4 regions of the Micromonospora sp. LA-10 genome follow, and region 4 is predicted to be linked to each of the others. Evidence: riboswitches for the same ligand, from Rfam matches in the RefSeq annotation. Region 4 holds a riboswitch; each other region holds the start of a gene.
The links. A riboswitch is a leader RNA that binds a small molecule or an ion and turns the genes downstream of it on or off. The one in region 4 is predicted to bind cyclic di-AMP.
Positions count from the first base shown of each region.

Region 1: it holds a riboswitch for cyclic di-AMP, as region 4 does, so the genes downstream of both, ACSDG8_RS16840 (C40 family peptidase) here and ACSDG8_RS24945 (coiled-coil domain-containing protein) in region 4, are expected to answer to the same signal.
Region 2: it holds a riboswitch for cyclic di-AMP, as region 4 does, so the genes downstream of both, ACSDG8_RS00510 (transglycosylase family protein) here and ACSDG8_RS24945 (coiled-coil domain-containing protein) in region 4, are expected to answer to the same signal.
Region 3: it holds a riboswitch for cyclic di-AMP, as region 4 does, so the genes downstream of both, ACSDG8_RS07045 (C39 family peptidase) here and ACSDG8_RS24945 (coiled-coil domain-containing protein) in region 4, are expected to answer to the same signal.

Region 1 is NZ_CP195710.1:3,554,173-3,558,518, reverse strand. Features, by position in the region: gene ACSDG8_RS16845 (N-acetylmuramoyl-L-alanine amidase) at 58-2,091, opposite strand; cyclic di-AMP (ydaO/yuaA leader) riboswitch at 2,330-2,468, shown strand; gene ACSDG8_RS16840 (C40 family peptidase) at 2,481-3,515, shown strand; gene dcd (dCTP deaminase) at 3,587-4,165, opposite strand; gene ACSDG8_RS16830 (pyridoxamine 5'-phosphate oxidase family protein) at 4,244-4,346, shown strand, end outside.
Region 2 is NZ_CP195710.1:112,623-116,968, reverse strand. Features, by position in the region: gene ACSDG8_RS00520 (M4 family metallopeptidase) at 1-1,002, shown strand, start outside; gene ACSDG8_RS00515 (YbaB/EbfC family nucleoid-associated protein) at 1,207-1,656, opposite strand; gene ACSDG8_RS00510 (transglycosylase family protein) at 1,842-2,495, opposite strand; cyclic di-AMP (ydaO/yuaA leader) riboswitch at 2,494-2,665, opposite strand; gene ACSDG8_RS00505 (LLM class flavin-dependent oxidoreductase) at 2,810-4,346, shown strand, end outside.
Region 3 is NZ_CP195710.1:1,512,171-1,516,516, forward strand. Features, by position in the region: gene ACSDG8_RS07035 (CDP-glycerol glycerophosphotransferase family protein) at 1-269, shown strand, start outside; gene ACSDG8_RS07040 (alpha/beta fold hydrolase) at 276-1,022, opposite strand; gene ACSDG8_RS07045 (C39 family peptidase) at 1,584-2,417, opposite strand; cyclic di-AMP (ydaO/yuaA leader) riboswitch at 2,623-2,763, opposite strand; gene ACSDG8_RS07050 (hypothetical protein) at 3,064-3,828, opposite strand; gene ACSDG8_RS07055 (hypothetical protein) at 3,964-4,302, opposite strand.
Region 4 is NZ_CP195710.1:5,278,003-5,282,348, reverse strand. Features, by position in the region: gene ACSDG8_RS24955 (HelD family protein) at 1-1,928, shown strand, start outside; gene ACSDG8_RS24950 (cation diffusion facilitator family transporter) at 2,023-2,937, shown strand; cyclic di-AMP (ydaO/yuaA leader) riboswitch at 3,081-3,212, shown strand; gene ACSDG8_RS24945 (coiled-coil domain-containing protein) at 3,217-4,296, shown strand; gene ACSDG8_RS24940 (SRPBCC family protein) at 4,293-4,346, opposite strand, start outside.

The DNA.
Region 1 (4,346 bases), 1.7 Mb from region 4:
ACACCGAAAGGCCCCCGGTCCGCAGGGACCGGGGGCCTTCGCGTTCTCGTGGAAAGGTCAGCGCGGCGCGCCGACCGGGGACGGCAGGATCAGCACGTCGTCCAGGTTCACGAACATGATCCGGTGGCCGAACTGGACCTGCACGTACCGGTTCTTCCCGCGTACCACGGTCCGGTCACCCGGGGCGGAACCGTCGAACGAGACCGCCCGGTAGTACTCGCCGGGCAGCACCCCGCCGACCGCGTACCGCTGGCCGGCGGCGAACGTGTACTGCAGCGGCGAGATGGTCTGGTACGGGATGGTGTCCGGGTAGGCGGCCTGCTCCGGGTAGGCGCGGCCGTACACCGGGATGGTGGCCTTCCCGGGCCTTGGGGTCACCACGAAGCCGGTCGCCCACTTGGCGGTGGGCGCGGAGGCCGGGTTGAGGAACCACGCCTTCTGGCCGAGGTACCAGATCGCCGTCCAGTCGCCCTGCCGGCCGGCGAGCGCGTACGTCTGGCCGGCGGAGGCGCGGGCGCCGTGGTCGGAGATGTACATGGTGTCCGGCGTGCCGTCCGGGCGCAGCCCGAGGTCGTTGACGAGCGGGGCGTCCGGGCTCGGCGCGGTCCGCAGGATCACCGCGGAGGAACCGCGCGACGGGCACGGCTCGGCCGGCGGCCGGGGCGTCGGGACGCCGGGCGGCTGCTGGTTGCAGCCGGTGAACGCGGGCCGGTTGGTGGCGAAGTCCGGGTCGATGGTGACCAGGCCGGTGCGCGCCGTGCCGGTGCCGCGGAACGGTGCCTTCATCAGGTCGAAGTAGTGCGACCAGTCCCAGTACGGTCCCGGGTCCCAGTGCATGCCGCCCACGTTGGCGGCGGTGATGCCGGGCACGTTGTCGTGGCCGATGATGTGCTGCCGGTCCATCGGGATGCCCAACTTCAGCGCCAGGTGGCGGACCAGCTTGGCGGAGGTGCGGTACATCGCCTCGGTGTACCAGGTGCCCTGGCCGGCGAAGCCCTCGTGCTCCAGGCCGATGGACTTGGCGTTGACGTACCAGTTGCCGGCGTGCCAGCCGACGTCCTTGGTCTTGATGTGCTGGGCGATGTAGCCGTCCACCGAGCGCAGCGTGTAGTGCCAGCCCAGGTAGTCGGCCCGCTTCACCAGGTCGACGCTCGGGCCGAAGTAGCCCTCGGTGTCGTGGATGACGATGTACTCGATCTTCTGCTGCTTCGGCCGGTCGCCCAGGTCGTGGTTGCCGTAGTCGCCCGGGTCGTCGCTGAGCTGCTCGTAGGGCGCGGGGATCCACTCGCAGGCCAGCCGCACCGGGCACTCCAGCCCGTCCGGTCGCTCGGCGTTGCGCAGGCCGAGGCGGGCCAGCCGGGAGCGGTCGGGCTTCGCGGCGGTGGCGGCGAGCGTGACCCGCTGGCCGTCGTCGGTGGTCCGGGTGGCGCCCTGGCCGAGCTGGTCGTAGACCTCGTCGGCGAAGGCCGCCGCCCCGTCGGCGGTGTCCGCGCCGGAGTAGCGGGCCACCGCGGCGTACCAGGCCGCCGGGTCGGTGCCGGCGCCGACCGGCCCGCCCAGAGCCTTCTGGTACGACGCCAGCAGCGCCGCGCCACCGCGGATGTTCGCCGCCGGGTCGGTCCGCAGCGTGCCCGCGTCGAGCCCGGTGAGCGCGGCGGCGGCGTCGAGCGTCTGGAGCGAGGCGCTCGGCAGCGGGGTCTCCCGCTTCGGGGCCGCAGCGGTGGCCGGGTCGAGCTTCAGCGGGCGGGAGTCGTCGCCGCGCGGGTCCTCGTCCTCGTCGACGTGGGCGCTGCCCGGTGTGGCGAGGATGTGCGCGGCGTCGGTCAGGTGCATCGGGCCGTAGCCGCCGCTGGTGCTGGGCTGCCCGGTGTGGGTGTCCCAGCGGGACTCCAGATAGGAGACACCGAGCAGTACATTCTGCGGCACGCCGTACTCGGCCGCGGCGGCGGCGTACTGTTGTTGGCGGTCGCCGGCGGGCGCTGTCGCGTCCGGCGCGGCGACCACCGGGCCGGTGGTCGCCAGCGCGGTGGCCGTGGCCACGGCGGCGGCGAGCAGTATTCGTCTGCCCGACGGCGGGGCGGAGAGGTGCATCGAACCTCCTGGACAGGGATGGGGGTCACTGCGTTCCCACCCTCACTCCGCGCACCCGCGAGGGTCAATACCTTTCCGCCAGGTAATCAAGATTGAAAGAAAATTTCGCCTCCGTGCGGGAGTGCGCCCGTCATTGCGTACGGAGTGTCACGCCGCTGGAAGTTGCGGATCGATAACGGTGGTCCCTACTCTGGTCAATCGTCGGCTGCATGTCTCACCGTCCAACCCGGTCGGTGACGGACCGACACCGCCGAGTCGCCCACGGGCGAGCCGGGGAACCAGGTACCTGGGGTGAATCCGCAGCGCTGCTGCGGTAGGGCGGCTCCCTTCCCGCCCGAATCCGTCAGCTAACCCGGTAGGCGGTACTGAAGAAGGAGTACGGACGCCCGGTGGCACTCCATGCCCCGCGGCCGTCGTCGAGCCGGTCCACCGACCGGTCCAGCGCCGCGCCGCGTTCCCGCAGGTCCCGCTTCACCACCGCCCTCGCCGCGCTGGTCGGCACCGCCGTCGTTCTGACCGGCGGCGCCACCGCGGCACACGCCGAACCCTCGGTCACCGAGATCGAGGCCCAGATCGACCGCGACTGGAACAAGCTCGAACCGGTCATCGAGCAGGTGAACGCCGTACGCGAGCAGCTCGCCGCGCGGCGCAAGCAGGCCGACGCGCTCGGCCGCCAGATCGCACCCCTCCAGGCCCGGGTGGACGCCGCGCTCGGCCAGGTCGGCGGCCTCGCCGCCGACGCCTACAAGGGCGACAACCTCTCCACTGTCAACGTGCTGCTCGGCAGCCGCTCGCCCGGTGAGCTGGTCAACGGCCTGGAGCTGCTCGACCGCTTCGCGCACCGGCAGCACGAGCAGGTGCGCTCCGTCGCCGCGCTGCGCGACGAGCTGGCGGCGAAGAAGAAGCCGCTGGACGAGATGATCGCCGGCCTGGCGCGCACCGAGGCCCAGCTCGCGGCGAAGAAGAAGCAGATCGACGCCGAGATCGCCAAGCTGCAGAAGCTGCGGCTCAAGGTGTACGGCAAGGGCGGCGGCGGCCCGCTGCGCCCGGCGCCCTGCCCGGCCGGCTATCCCGGCGGCCCGGCCGGGGCGGCGGTGAAGTTCGCCTGCGCCCAGATCGGCAAGATCTACGTCTGGGGCGCCGCCGGCCCGGACCACTTCGACTGCTCGGGTCTGACCCTGGCGGCCTGGGCCAAGGGCGGGGTGTCGCTGCCGCACAACGCGCGCCAGCAGCATGCCGTGACGAAACGGATCAGCCGCGCCGACCTGCGCGCCGGTGACCTCGTCTTCTACTACAGCGACCTGCACCACGTGGCGATGTACGTGGGTGACGGCTGGGTGGTGCACGCCTCCCAGTCCGGCAAGCCCATCACCATGAAGCGGGTCGACGACGGCGACATCAACAGCTACGGCCGGCCCGGCTGAGGTGTAAGGAAGGGCCCCCTCTTAACGCCTCCGGTAGAGGAGGGGGCCCTTCTTAACAACTGCGGACGCCGTCAGCGCGTCGGCCAGGTGCGCCAGCTCTGCCAGGAGCGGCTCGGCGTCGGGCCGCGCTGCCCCTGGTAACGCGACCCGTAGACGGCCGAGCCGTACGGGTGCTCGGCCGGCGAGGAGAGCCGGAAGATGCAGAGCTGGCCGATCTTCATGCCGGGCCAGAGCGTGATCGGCAGGTTCGCCACGTTCGACAGCTCCAGCGTGACGTGACCGGAGAAGCCCGGGTCGATGAAGCCGGCGGTCGAGTGGGTCAGCAGACCCAGCCGACCCAGGCTCGACTTGCCCTCCAGTCGGCCGGCGAGCTGGTCGCCCAGCGAGATCACCTCGAGCGTGGAGGCGAGCACGAACTCGCCCGGGTGCAGCACGAACGGCTGCCCCTCCGGCACCTCCACCATCGAGGTCAGGTCGTCCTGCTGGATTGACGGGTCGATGTGTGTGTAGAGGTGGTTGTTGAAGACCCGGAACAGCCGGTCCAGGCGTACGTCGATGCTCGACGGCTGCACCAGCGTGGGCTCGAAGGGCTCCAGCGCAAGCGTGCCGGCCTTGATCTCGGAGACCAGGTCGCGGTCGGAGAGCAGCATCGGAACACCATAGCGACCGGTATGGGTGACCTGCGTGTCGCACTACATCTTCGTACACGTGTTCGATAGGATGTCCGCATGGCTTCCTGGTCCGAATTCGCCGCCGACGAGCCCCGCCTCGCCGACGAGATCCGCCTCCTGATGCAGCAGTACGGGCCGGGCTTCGGCTACCTCGCCACGG
Region 2 (4,346 bases), 1.4 Mb from region 4:
GTCGCGGACACGTTCGGCGCGGCCACCGAGTGGTTCGCCAACGAGCCGTCCAGCTACGACGCGCCGGACTTCCTGGTCGGCGAGAAGATCAACCTGGTCGGCTCCGGCCCGATCCGCAACATGTACAACCCGTCGGCGCTCGGCGACCCGAACTGCTACTCCAGCAGCATCCCGTCGACCGAGGTGCACGCCGCGGCCGGCCCCGGCAACCACTGGTTCTACCTGCTCGCGAACGGCAGCAGCCCGACCAACGGGCAGCCGTCCAGCTCGACCTGCAACAGCAGCAGCGTGGCCGGTCTGGGCATCCAGAAGGCCATCAAGATCATGTACAACGCCATGCTGCTGAAGACCTCGTCCTCGTCCTACCTGAAGTACCGCGTCTGGACGTTGCAGGCGGCGAAGAACCTCTACCCGAGCAGCTGCACCGAGTTCAACGCGGTCAAGGCGGCCTGGGCGGCGGTCAGCGTACCGGCCCAGTCGGGTGAGCCGACCTGCGCCGGCGGCACGCCGACGCCCACGCCGACCGCCACCACCACCCCGCCGTCGGGCGGCTGCTCCGGCAACAAGCTCGCCAACCCCGGCTTCGAGTCGGGCAACGTGAGCTGGACCGCCTCGTCCGGCGTCATCACCACCGACAGCGGCCAGGCGGCGCACGGCGGCTCGTACAAGGCGTGGCTGGACGGGTACGGCTCGTCGCACACCGACACGTTGAGCCAGTCGGTGACGATCCCGGCCGGCTGCCGGGCGACACTGAGCTTCTGGCTGCACATCGACAGCGCGGAGTCGACCACCAGCACCGCGTACGACAAGCTCACCGTCAAGGCCGGCAGCACCACGCTGGCCACCTACTCCAACCTGAACAAGGCCACCGGTTACGTGCAGCGGTCCTTCGACGTCTCGTCGCTCGCAGGCACCACGGCGACCATCTCGTTCAGCGGCGTGGAGGACAGCTCTCTGCAGACGTCCTTCGTCGTCGACGACACCGCGGTCACCCTGAGCTGACCGTGGCGTAGCGCGGCCGGTCGTCGTCCTCCCGGCGGCCGGCCGCCTCGTCGTCTCAGCCGCCTCGTCGTGTCAGGCCGCCTCGTCGTCTCCGGCCGGAGCCGCGTGCCGGGGCGGCGCCTCGTCGTGCCGGGGCGGTGCCGGGGCGATGCCGCGTCACGCGCGTGGCCGGCGCCGCGTCGTGCCGGGGCGTGGGCCGTCGGGTCAGACCGCGCGCCCGGCCTGGGACGAGGTGCCGCGGTCGCGGTGGATCCGGGCGGCCGCCTCGTGCATCGCGCGGCCGAACAGCTCGGCCTGGTCGCCCATGCTGCCGAGTCGGGCGGCGAGCGCGTCGGCGTCGGCCCGCGCCGACGCGCTGACCTGGGCGTCCAGCTCGGACAGCGCGGCGTTGGCGGCGGCGACGAGGTGTCCGCCGAGGACGTCGAGGGGCTCGTCGGCCAGCTCCGGGTCGATCGTCACGGAATCCAGCCGACCACCCTGGACGGCGACCGCGCGGACCCGCCCACCGGCGGCCGTGCCCTCGGCGCGCAGCAGGTCGGCCGGTTCGCCGTCGGCGTGCGCCGAGGCCCGGGAACGCATCGCGGTGAGCGCCTGCTGCGTGCGGGTCAGCAGCTCGTCGAGGCTCGCGGCCGCCGAGAACGGGTCGTTGGTCATATCCGCGCTTTCTTCACGTCTTAGCCGAGCACCGGTGACCCTAGCAACCGGCTCCGACGAATCGCGATCACCGGCCGTCGCGGGCCGTGTCCCGGCGCCGGGAGCAGGCCGGACACCGGCCACACGGCGTGTCGCGGACAGCCGGACGCCCGGCCGGGGCGAACCGGCCGGGCGTCCGGATCAGGTCAGCGCAGACGCAGCCGCTGACCGGGGAAGATCAGGCCGGGGTCGTCGCCGACCACTGCCCGGTTGCGCTCGTGCAGGGCACGCCAGCCGCCGTCGACGCGCTGCGCCACGGCGATCTCCGACAGCGTGTCCCCGCGCCGGACCACGTACGTCCCGACATTGGACGACGGCCGCGGCGCCGCCTTCGTCGCGGCCCGCTCCGGCGCGGCGGTCCGCTTCGGGGTTGCCTTCGTCGAGGTGGTCCTCTTCGGGGCCGTCTTCTTCGGGGTGGCCCGCTCGGACCGGGTCGCGGCGGCGCTCGCCGAGCCGCCCTTCTTGCCGCAGACCGGCCACGCGCCGATGCCCTGCCCGCGCAGCACCTTCTCCGCGACGGCGATCTGCTCGGACTTGCTGGCCAGGTCGGCGCGGGCGGCGTACTTCTGCCCGCCGTAGCCGTTCCAGGTGGCGCGGGAGAACTGGAGCCCGCCGTAGTACCCGTTGCCGGTGTTGATTTTCCAGTTGCCGCCGGACTCGCAGCGCGCGACCGCGTCCCAGTTGACGCCGGCGCTGGCCGGAGCGGCCGGGCCGAACAGGGTCGCGGCGCCGACGGCGGCGCCGGCCAGGACCGCTCCGAGAGCGGTACGGCGGCCTCGGGCTGAGTATTCAGTTGCCATGTGGATTCCTCCACGCCGACGAGGTGAGCTGTCGGGTTCGGGCCGAGGAGCCCGGCCGCCGGTGGCGGCTTCACCCCGAGGTGACGATGCACCGTGGAACGTGTGGTTCCCCCGCTCCCGCACGACGTCCGGTAACCGCGGCCGGCGGCGGGATTAGGCGTTTCCGGCCTGCGGTGTCCACGAATGCGAACGGAACCGACGCTAGGGACGGTTTGCGACGATCGTCCACTTCTTGTGACCCTGTTCACCCGGCCGGGCTACCACCGGTGGAGCTACGGTGGCAGGGCTGAGCAAGATCACGGGAGGCGTGACGGATGACCGATAACGGACACGAGCTGACCTTCGGCGGCTTCATCACCCCCGCCGCCGGGCAGCCCGACCAGGTGGTGGCGCTGGCCACGCTCTGCGAACAGGTGGGGCTGGACCTGGTCACGTTCCAGGACCATCCGTACCAGCCGGGCTTCCTGGACACCTGGACGCTGATGTCCTACGTGGCCGCCGCCACCGAGCGCATCCGCCTGGCCGGCAACGTGCTCAACCTGCCGCTGCGCCAGCCGGTGGTGCTGGCCCGCAGCGTGGCCAGCCTGGACCTGCTCACCGGCGGCCGGGTCGAGCTGGGACTCGGCGCGGGCGCGTTCTGGGACGCGATCGAGGCCACGGGCGGACGGCGTCTGTCCCCCGGCGCGGCGGTCGATGCCCTGGACGAGGCGATCCGGGTGATCCGCGAGGTCTGGGACACCGACCGGCGCGGCATGATCCGCGTCGACGGCGAGCACTACCGCGTGGTCGGCGCCAAGCGCGGTCCGGCGCCCGCGCATCAGGTGGGCATCTGGGTCGGCGCGTACAAGCCGCGCATGCTGCGCCTGGTCGGCCGCGCCGCGGACGGCTGGCTGCCCTCCCTGTCCTACCTGCCCAAGGGGCCGGACGAGCTGCCCGCCCTGAACGCGCTCGTCGACGAGGGCGCGCAGGCCGCCGGGCGCGACCCGGCCGAGATCCGCCGCATGCTCAACGTCAACGGCACGTTCGCCCGCTCGTCGGCCGGATTCCTGACCGGTCCGCCGGAGCAGTGGGTGGAGGAGCTGGCCGGGCTCACGCTGGAGCACGGCGTCACCACGTTCATCCTCGGCAGCGACGAGCCGCGCGCGATCCAGATCTTCGCCCAGGAGGTCGCGCCCGCGGTGCGGGAGCTGGTCGCCGCCGAGCGCACCGCGCCGGGCAGCGGCGCCCGCGCGGTCGCCGACGAGACGGCCGCCACCGGCGGCCCGGCCACGCTGGCGGTCACCCCCACCCCCGACCCGGGGGTACGCCTGAGCGCGCGCCGCCCCTGGGACGAGTCGACCCGGCCGACCGCCCCGCCGCCACCGGCCGGACAGGTCTACCCGCCCCGGGGACAGGCCGCCGGGCAGCACCTGGTGGACGTGCACGACCATCTGCGCCAGGAGCTGGCCCAGGTGCGCGACCTGCTGGAACAGGTCAAGCGAGGCACCGTCTCGCCGGGCCGGGCGCGGGCCGCGCTGAACGAGATGACCATGCGGCAGAACAACTGGACGCTCGGGGCGTACTGCGCGGCGTACTGCACCATGGTCACCCAGCACCACGGGCTGGAGGACGCCTCGGTCTTCCCGCACCTACGCCGCTCCGAGGCAGGGCTGGCAGCGGTGCTGGACCGCCTCGAGGAGGAGCACGTGGTGATCCACGGCGTGGTGGAAAGCGTCGACCGGGCGCTCGTGGAGCTGGTCCGGCGGCCCGGCGACCTCACCGAACTCCAGGAGGCGGTGGACCTGCTCACCGACACGCTGCTGTCGCACCTGTCGTACGAGGAGCACCAGATCGTCGAGCCGCTGGCCCGGC
Region 3 (4,346 bases), 2.8 Mb from region 4:
TCACCGACACCGGCGCCGACGGCGAGCACTTCGTCGAGCGGTTCCCGCTCGCGGCCTCCGGCTACGTGCTGCGGCGCGACATGTCGAACGTGGACCAGGTGCTCACCGACCTACTCGACGCCGACCCGAAGGCCGCGCAGCGCTGGGCGGCGCGTACCCGCTACCTGGGCGACTTCCCCGCCGACGCCTACGCCGAGGCGTTCCTCGCCGCCGCCCGCCGCGAGCTGGAGGCCGACTGGGCGGTCCCGGCGCAGCGCGCCGTCGTGTAGGCCCGCTCAGAGGTACGCGTCGAGCAGGGCGAGCACGGCGGCCGGGTCCTCGACGTGCGCGTTGTGGCCCAGACCGGGCAGGGTGGCGACCGGCGCGCCCAGCTCCTTGAGCTGCTCGTCGCTCACCATCGGGTCCTGCTCGCCGCGGGCCAGCAGCACCGGCACGCCGGTGGCGGCCAGCAGGGCGGGCAACCGGGGCTCGCCGACCGCGAACGCGGCCGGGTCCATCGCCAGCCGCCAGCGGCCGTCCACCCGCCGCAGCCCCGCCTCCACCACCGGATGGTCCGGCGCGAACAGCCCGGCGAGCCCGGACACCCGCAGGTAGCGGCGGGCCGCCTCGTCGCGGGTGGCGAACCAGGTGACCGGCCGGGCGGCCAGCTCAGCCGCCTTCGCCAGCTCGGCCGGGGACCAGACCGCCTTGATGCCGAGCCCCACCACCGCGTCGACCGGAAGAGCCCGCTGCCGGGCCGCGAGCGCCAGCGCCACCACCCCGCCGAGCGAGTGCCCGAGCAGCACCAGCCGGTCGTCCGGACCCAGCCGGACCGGGCCGAGCCCGTCGGCCACGCGCTGGGCCAGGGCCTCGAACGAGTAGCCGTCGAGCGGCGGCGACCAGCCGTGGCCGGCCAGGTCGGGGGCGAGCCAGCGCCCGGGCCAGCGGCGCTCCAGCAGTGGCGCCCAGGGCAGCCACACCTCGCCGGTGGCGCCCATGCCGTGCAGGAGAATCAGGTGCCGGTTCCCCGTCGCATCGCCCATTGGCGCAGTCTGCCACCGCCCGCCCCGGACACGCGAGACCGAACCCCCGACCCGCCACCCACGCCGCCCGCCCTCACGCCGCCCGCCCTCACGCCGCCCGCCCCCACGCCGCTCGCCCCCGCCCCCGCGCGCCGCTCTCGCGCTCGCCCCGCGCTCGCCCCGCGCTCGCCCGCCCTCTCCCTCTCCCTCTCCCTCTCCCTCTCCCTCTCCCTCTCCCTCGCCCTCGCCCTCGCCCTCGCCCTCGCCCTCGCCCTCGCCCTCGCCCTCGCCCTCGCCCTCGCCCTCGCCCTCGCCCTCGCCCTCGCCCGTCGATCTTGCACTTCCCGCCCTCTCACCGTCGATCTTGGAGTTGTGGTGCCTCCCATAGCGGGTGAGCCGGGCATACCAGGCGCCACAAGTCCAAGATCGGCGCGCCGGGGCCGCGTGAGAGCCGCGCCAACGCCGCCTGAGGGGTGCGCCGAGGCCGCGTGAGAGCCGCGGCGGGGACGGGCGCGGCGCGGGCGGGACGGAGAAGGCCGGCACCCCCGGGAGGGGCGCCGGCCTTCGGTTGGTGCTGGTTGGTCAGGCGGAGTAGCCACGGCTGGCGATCCAGTGGGCCAGGTCGATGGTGGTGAGCCAGTACGACGGCAGCGACGGGTCGGCCGAGTCGGCGATCCGCACGGTCCGGCCGTCGTCCTTGTAACCGATCACCGCGACGTAGTGGCCGCCGGGGAACGAGTGCCAGCCGCCGTTGGTGTCGGTGGCGGTGCCGGCGACGTTCGCGACGACCGCCCGGCCGTTGCTGATCGCCTCGACCACGTCGGCCTGGAGCCGGTCCATCTGGGCCGGGCTGGCCGAGCCGGGAATCATCCGGGTCCGGTACGGGTTGCCCTTGACCTGCTGGTTGAGCACGCGCGTGGTGTCCTCGGCCGAGTTGGTGCCCATCTCGGTGGTGCCGAGGGGACCGGCCAGCGCGTCCTGACTGCGCTCGATGCCGGTGGCGCTGAGCGCGTTGCGCACGGCAGCCGGGCCGCAGTAGTAGTAGTTGATCTGCGCCTGGTAGTCGTAGTCGAGCGACTTGCTGGACGGCGGCTTCGGCGCGGCCTTGGTGACGTCCGGGTCCGGCGCGGCCTTCTTCGCCGACCGGGAGGCGCTGGGCGACGCGCTGGGCTCGGCGCTCGGCGAGGCCGGCGGGACGACGATGCGCGCCTCGCCCCGGCTGGCGGGCTCGCCGAGCCGTGCGTCGAGTTCGGCGACCGAGGCGGTGTTCTCCTGGCGGACCGGGGCGTCCTCACCGGCGGCGAGGGCGGTGCCGGCGCCGGCGGCCAGCACGAGCGCCGCGGCCGATCCGGCGATGATCTGGTACGGGCGTTCGGTGGCGATCCGGCGCAGCTGACGCTTCAGGTGGTGCTTCACGAAAATCCTCCACGGGGGGCGTGTCGGCACACGCCGGCCCGGCACGCGGGGTGTCCACACGTGCTGCAGGGCCGGATGGGCCGGGGGAACGGGTACGCCCGCGATGCCGGGCGCCCAGGGGCGGTGTGCCGGTCGCGTCAGGCGAGCGCGGGTACCGCGGAGCCGTGGAGGCGGGGGGACGATCGAGGGGTGGGCACGAGGATGGGACTCCTTCCGTGGCCGCCGACCGGGTTAGCTGACGGATTCGGGCGGGAAGTACGCCCTACCGCGGCAGTGGCCGCGGATTCACCCCGATGGTGCTCATGGTTCCCCGGTTCGTGATGACACGATTAGGCGGGTCGGCGCGGCGTCGCATTCTGCGATCGGTTACCGCACCGGACGCGCCGACACTACCGGCGGGTACTGCCCCTGCCAAGCGCTCCCACCTGCGTAAACGTGATCTTCGGTAACGGATTTCGGAACACCCGGTTACTCACTTCGCTCAATGGGACAAGCGGTGGTGATGTGACCTGGCGGCGGATAAGGGGACAGACGGCGAGCCGGCGACCGGCAATTGCGCGCTCCGCTGCCCTGTTCCGCGCCGGACGCCCGTTTCCACGCACCGGGTGGGCCGGGTCACCACATTCCCGGTAACAATTCGGTCGCCTCAGCCGACCCGGGCCGGACGCCAACGGGCGTTGCGGACGGCCGCGCCGACCGGCAGGGGCGTCGTCGCCGCGCCGCGGGACACCGTAGCGGGCCGCAACGCCAGGGTGGCCGCGTACGCCTCGGCGGCGAGCGCCCGGGCGGCCTCGGCGGCCAGTTCGGCGTCCCGCCAGGCCAGTCGCTCCCGCTCGGCGGCGCTCTCCCACCCGGCCCGGCGCCGGTCCCGGACGGTGCGGGCCAGCACGATCTCCTGCTCGGCGGGGTGCCGGCGCGGGTCCCACCCGTTGCGGCGCGCCAGCACGTCGGCGAGCTGGCGGGCGGACAGGTCGCCACGCCAGTGCGCCGTCATGGCGGCGTGGTGCAGCCAGCGCTCCCGGGCCGCGTACTCCGCCGGGGTTCGCGGGGTGCGCGGGGCGGCCAGCGCGGCGGCCCCGGCCAGGCGGCGCGCGGCGGTGTCCGCCTCGTCGTACGCGGTCCAGGCCCGTTCCGCCTCGTCCTGCGCGGCCAGCCACCGCTCCCGGCGGCGACGGGCCGTCTGGGCGGCGCCGGCGGCGGCGACCGCCACCTCGTCGGCGTACCGGACGAGGTCGTCGCGGCGCGCGGCGTCCGCGTCCACCGGCTCGGCGGCGGCCTCGGCGGCGCCGTCCCGCTCGGGCCGGGCCACCAGCACGGCGAGCAGGCCGAACGCGAGCAGCATCAGGAAGGACCAGATGGCGGCGGCCTCGGGGACCGCGGTGAGGAAGTGGTAGAGAACGGTCTGCGACATGGTCGGCACCTCACGGGAAGAACCTGGCGGGAGACTCCGCACGGCCGGGCGGGGCGCGGGTGCGCCGGGCCGTCGAGGGGCGGGTGCGGGATGACGTTCGGTGGGTGCGGTGACGGGCGAGCGCCCGTGGGCGGATCAGCGGGCGGGCGGGGCCCGCAGGCCGACCGGCGCGGTGATCCGGCCGGCCGGGACCGGCTGGGGGCCGGCCGGGAGCGTGTCGGTCGCCCGTGGGGCGGGCGCGCCGACGGGACGAGCCTGCCGTTCGGCGGCGCGGTCGTGTTCCGGTCGCTGGGCGGCGGCCGGCGTGCTCGCGTACGCCGGACCGGCGACCACGGCCGGGGCGGCCGGGGCGGCGCCGGCCGGCAGCGTGGCCGCGCCGAACGAGCAGGCGACGACCACGGCGAGACTGGCCAGCATCCGGGCGGTCCAGCGCGCCACCCACCAAATGGGGCAGGTGAGCGCGATCGGAAGCACGGGTACAAATTACCGCCGATCCCCCACTGACGCACCGTCGCACG
Region 4 (4,346 bases):
GCCGGCACGTGCTCGACGCCGAGCACGAGGGGCTGGTGTTCGGGCGGCTGGATCTGCGTACCGGGCAGGTGCTGCACGTCGGCCGCCTGGGTGTGCGGGGCGTGGACGCGGAGACGCTGGTGGTGGACTGGCGGGCCCCGGCTGCCGCCGCGTTCTACCAGGCCACGCCCGCCGAGCCTCGGGGCGTGGTGCGCCGGCGCACGATCCAGTCGGCCTCGGAGAAGGTCACCCGGATCGAGGACGACCTGCTGGACCCGGAGGCCGCGCCGCCGGACATGGCGGTGGTCGGCGACGGGGCGCTGCTGGCCACGCTGTCCCGGGCCACCGGCCGGGGCATGCGGGACATCATCGCCACCATCCAGCGCGAGCAGGACGAGGCGATCCGCTCCCCCGGCAACGGCGTCACGATCGTCTCCGGCGGTCCGGGGACCGGCAAGACTGCTGTGGCGTTGCACCGGGCCGCGTACCTGCTCTACTCCGACCGGGCCCGGTACGCCGGCGGCGGCATCCTGGTGGTCGGCCCGTCCGGCGTGTTCGTCGAGTACATCGCCTCGGTGCTGCCGTCGCTGGGCGAGGAGACCGCCACGCTGCACTCGCTCGGCTCGCTGTTCCCGGGCCTGTCGGCGTCCCGGACCGACCCGCCGGACGTGGCGGCGGTGAAGGGCTCGCTGCGGATGCGCCGGGTGCTGGAGCGCGCGGTACGCGACGCGGTGCCGGACTCCCCCGCCGAGCTGCGCCTGCTGTACCGGGGTGAGCTGCTGCGCCTTGAGCGTCCCGCGCTGGACGCGATCCGGGACCGGACGCTGGCCCGGGGCGCGCGCCGCAACGAGGTGCGCCGGTCGGCGTTCGACGCGGTGCTCGCCGCGCTCTACGCGCAGGCCCGCACGCTGCGGGTGGGCCGGCTGCCGGAGCAGCCCGCGTTCGAGGACGAGATCATCGAGCGGCCGGAGTTCCGCGAGTTCCTCAAGGCGTGGTGGCCCCGGCTGCACCCGCGGCACGTGCTGGACTGGCTGGCCCGCCCGGACCGGCTGCGCCGCTACGCCGGGGGGATCCTCTCCTCGGCCGAGATCCGGCTGCTCGGGCAGGCGTACCGCACGCTCGCCACCGACGGGCTGACGGTGGCGGACATCGCGTTGCTGGACGAGCTGGACGCGCTGCTGGGCAAGCCGGTGCAGCGGGCCCGACCCAAGCGCGACCCGTACCAGCTCGCCGGTGGTGTGCGCGAGCTGAGCACGTACGCCGATCGGCAGCGCGCCGCCCGGGCGGCGGCCCGGGAGCGTCCGGCCGACTACCGCGACTACGCGCACGTGGTGGTGGACGAGTCGCAGGACGTGTCGCCGATGCAGTGGCGGATGGTGGGCCGGCGCGGGCGGCTGGCGTCCTGGACGGTGGTCGGCGACCCGGCGCAGACGGCCTGGACCGGCGACCCGCAGGAGCTGGACCGGGCCCGGGACCAGGCGCTGGGCCGGCGCAAGCGGCACCGCTACGAGCTGACCACCAACTACCGCAACTCGGCGGAGATCTTCGCGGTGGCGGCGGCGGAGATCCGCCGGCTGTACCCGGATCTGCCGCTGCCCGACGCGGTCCGGTCCACCGGCGTGCCGCCGGTGGAGCGCACGGTGCCCGCCGCCGAGCTGCCGGCGGCCACCGTCGAGGCGGTCGAGGCGCTGCTCAGGCAGGTGGAGGGCACTGTCGGCGTGATCACGCCGGTGCCGCGCCGGGACGAGGTGGCCGGCTGGCTGGGCACGCGCGGCGCGGGCCGGCTGCAGGTGGTGACCAGCCTGCAGGCCAAGGGCATGGAGTACGACGGCGTGGTGCTGGTGGCGCCGAGCGAGATCCGGGCCGATCCCGGGTCGGGCGTGCGCACGCTCTACGTGGCGCTGTCCCGGGCGACGCAGCGTCTCACCACGCTCGACCCGGTGGGGTGAGTGGTCGCGTCGGCGCCGCCCACAGTTCACTTGCATACATAGCGATGTGAGCATACATTGGGCCCGGCCGGTACGCGGCAGGGAGGGTGTTGGCGTGGGCGCAGGTCATGACCACAGCGGCGCGGTGGCCAACGCGGCACACCGCCACCGGGGCCGCCTCTGGGCCGCGTTCGCGCTGCTCGCCGTCCTCATGGTGGTCGAGGCGGTGGCCGCCTTCACCACCGGCTCGCTCGCCCTGCTCTCCGACGCCGGGCACATGTTCACCGACGTGCTCGGCATCGGCATGGCCCTCGCGGCGATCACCGCCACTCGCCGCGCCGGCACCGACCCGCAGCGCACGTTCGGGCTCTACCGGCTGGAGGTGCTCGCCGCCCTCGCCAACGCAGTGCTGCTCGGCGCCGTCGCGGTCTACGTCCTGGTCGAGGCGGTACGCCGCTTCGGCGAGCCGCCGGAGGTGCTCGCCGGCCCGATGCTCGTGGTGGCGGTGCTCGGCCTGCTCGCCAACATCGTCGCCTTCGCGCTGCTGCGGGCCGGATCGAAGGAGAGCATCAACCTGCGCGGGGCGTACCTGGAGGTGCTCGGCGACCTGCTCGGCTCGCTCGGCGTGATCGCCGCGGCGCTGGTCATCGCGGTCACCGACTGGTGGTGGGCGGACCCCCTGGTCGCCGTCGGGATCGGCCTGTTCATCCTGCCGCGCACCTGGCGGCTCGGCCGGGCCGCGGTGCGCATCCTGGTGCAGGCGGCGCCGGAGCACCTGCAGGTGACCGCCGTGCACGACCGGCTGGCCGCGGTCCCCGGCGTGGCCGAGGTGCACGACCTGCACGTCTGGACGCTCACCTCCGGGATGGAGGTGGCCTCGGCGCACCTGACCACCGATCCGGGCGTCGACCCCGGCGGGGTGCTGGCCGCCGCCCGGGCCGCGCTGCACGAGGACTTCTCCATCGATCACGCCACGTTGCAGGTCGAACCCGGAGCGTCCGCGGGCGTGTGCGGCAAGACCGAGTGGTGATTAGGACAGACTTAAATCACTGTGGCTGTTGTACAGTAATGTCGGTTTTGCCCCACCATGCGGCACCACGCATCGGAGCCGCGTCCGGGCAGCGCCGGTAGGCTCGGTCGCGGCCGCAGCCACCGGCGTCACCGGCGCAGGTGGGGTGGCCGTCGCCTAATCGCCCGAAGGGGCGAGCCGGGGAACCACGCACGTGGGGTGCATCCGCGTCAGCGGTAGGGATCTTCCGTCCCGAACCCGTCAGCTAACCCGGTCGGCGGTTGACGGAAGGACATGTGAATGCCCCCAGTGGCACCTGCACGACGGACGGCCGCCCGGTTGGCGGCCCTGCTCGTCGCGACCCTGACTCTCGGCGTCGCGACCGTTCCGGCCTCCCCCGCCTCGGCGGCGCCCCGGACCGCCCTGCTCGCCGCCGCACCCGGCGACGACGAGGGCGGCACGCCGGAGCTGCGCGCCCAACTCGACGCGGCCAGCAAGGGCTGGCTGGAGGCGAAGGCCGCGCTGAACCAGTCGGTGAACCGCCAGAAGCAGCTGAACGACCAGCTCAAGACGGTCGGCGCCGAACTCGCCGCACGCGACGCCAAGGTCGGCGAGATCGCCGGAGTGGCGTACCGTGCCGGCCGCCTCGGCACCGCAGCGGCGCTGCTCGACAGCAGCAGCCCGGCGGGCTTCATGGATCGGGCCGCCACCCTGGGACAGGTCGCCGCGCACGAGGACCGCACGGTGCGCGAACTGATCGCCACCCGCGACGAGGCCACCCGCACCCGGGCCGCGCTCGACACCGAGATCCGCGAGCAACGCAAGCAGGTCACGGTGATGGGCAAGCGCAAGGAGCAGGCCGAGCGCGCGCTCGAAGTGGCGAACCAGCGCTCCGCACGCAGCAACAGCAGCAGCGGAGGCGGCAGCGTCCAGGGCACCTCCAACAAGAACGCGAAGCCGGCGCCGCGCAACTCGGACGGCTCGTGGCCGTCGGAGTCGTGCAGCGTCAACGACCCGACCCCGGCCAACGGCTGCATCACCCCGCGGACGCTGCACGCGCTGCAGCAGGCCAAGGCGGCCGGCTTCACCCGGTACGTCTCGTGCCACCGGCCCAGCGGCTCGGGCGAGCACCCGAAGGGGCGGGCCTGCGACTTCGCCGCCCAGAAGAACGGCTTCGGCGGCGTGGCCACCGGCGGCGACCGGACGTACGGCAACAACCTGGCCGCCTACTTCGTGCGCAACGCCGACCCGCTCGCCGTGCTCTACGTGATCTGGTTCAAGCAGATCTGGCTGCCCAGCAGCGGGTGGAAGTCGTACAGCGGCGGCAACGGCGACCCGTCCAGCGACCACACCAACCACGTGCACCTGTCGGTGTACTAGCGCGCACCAGGGGGGCCGGCCGGATCGGGCCGGCCCTCCAGCGTCGCGCC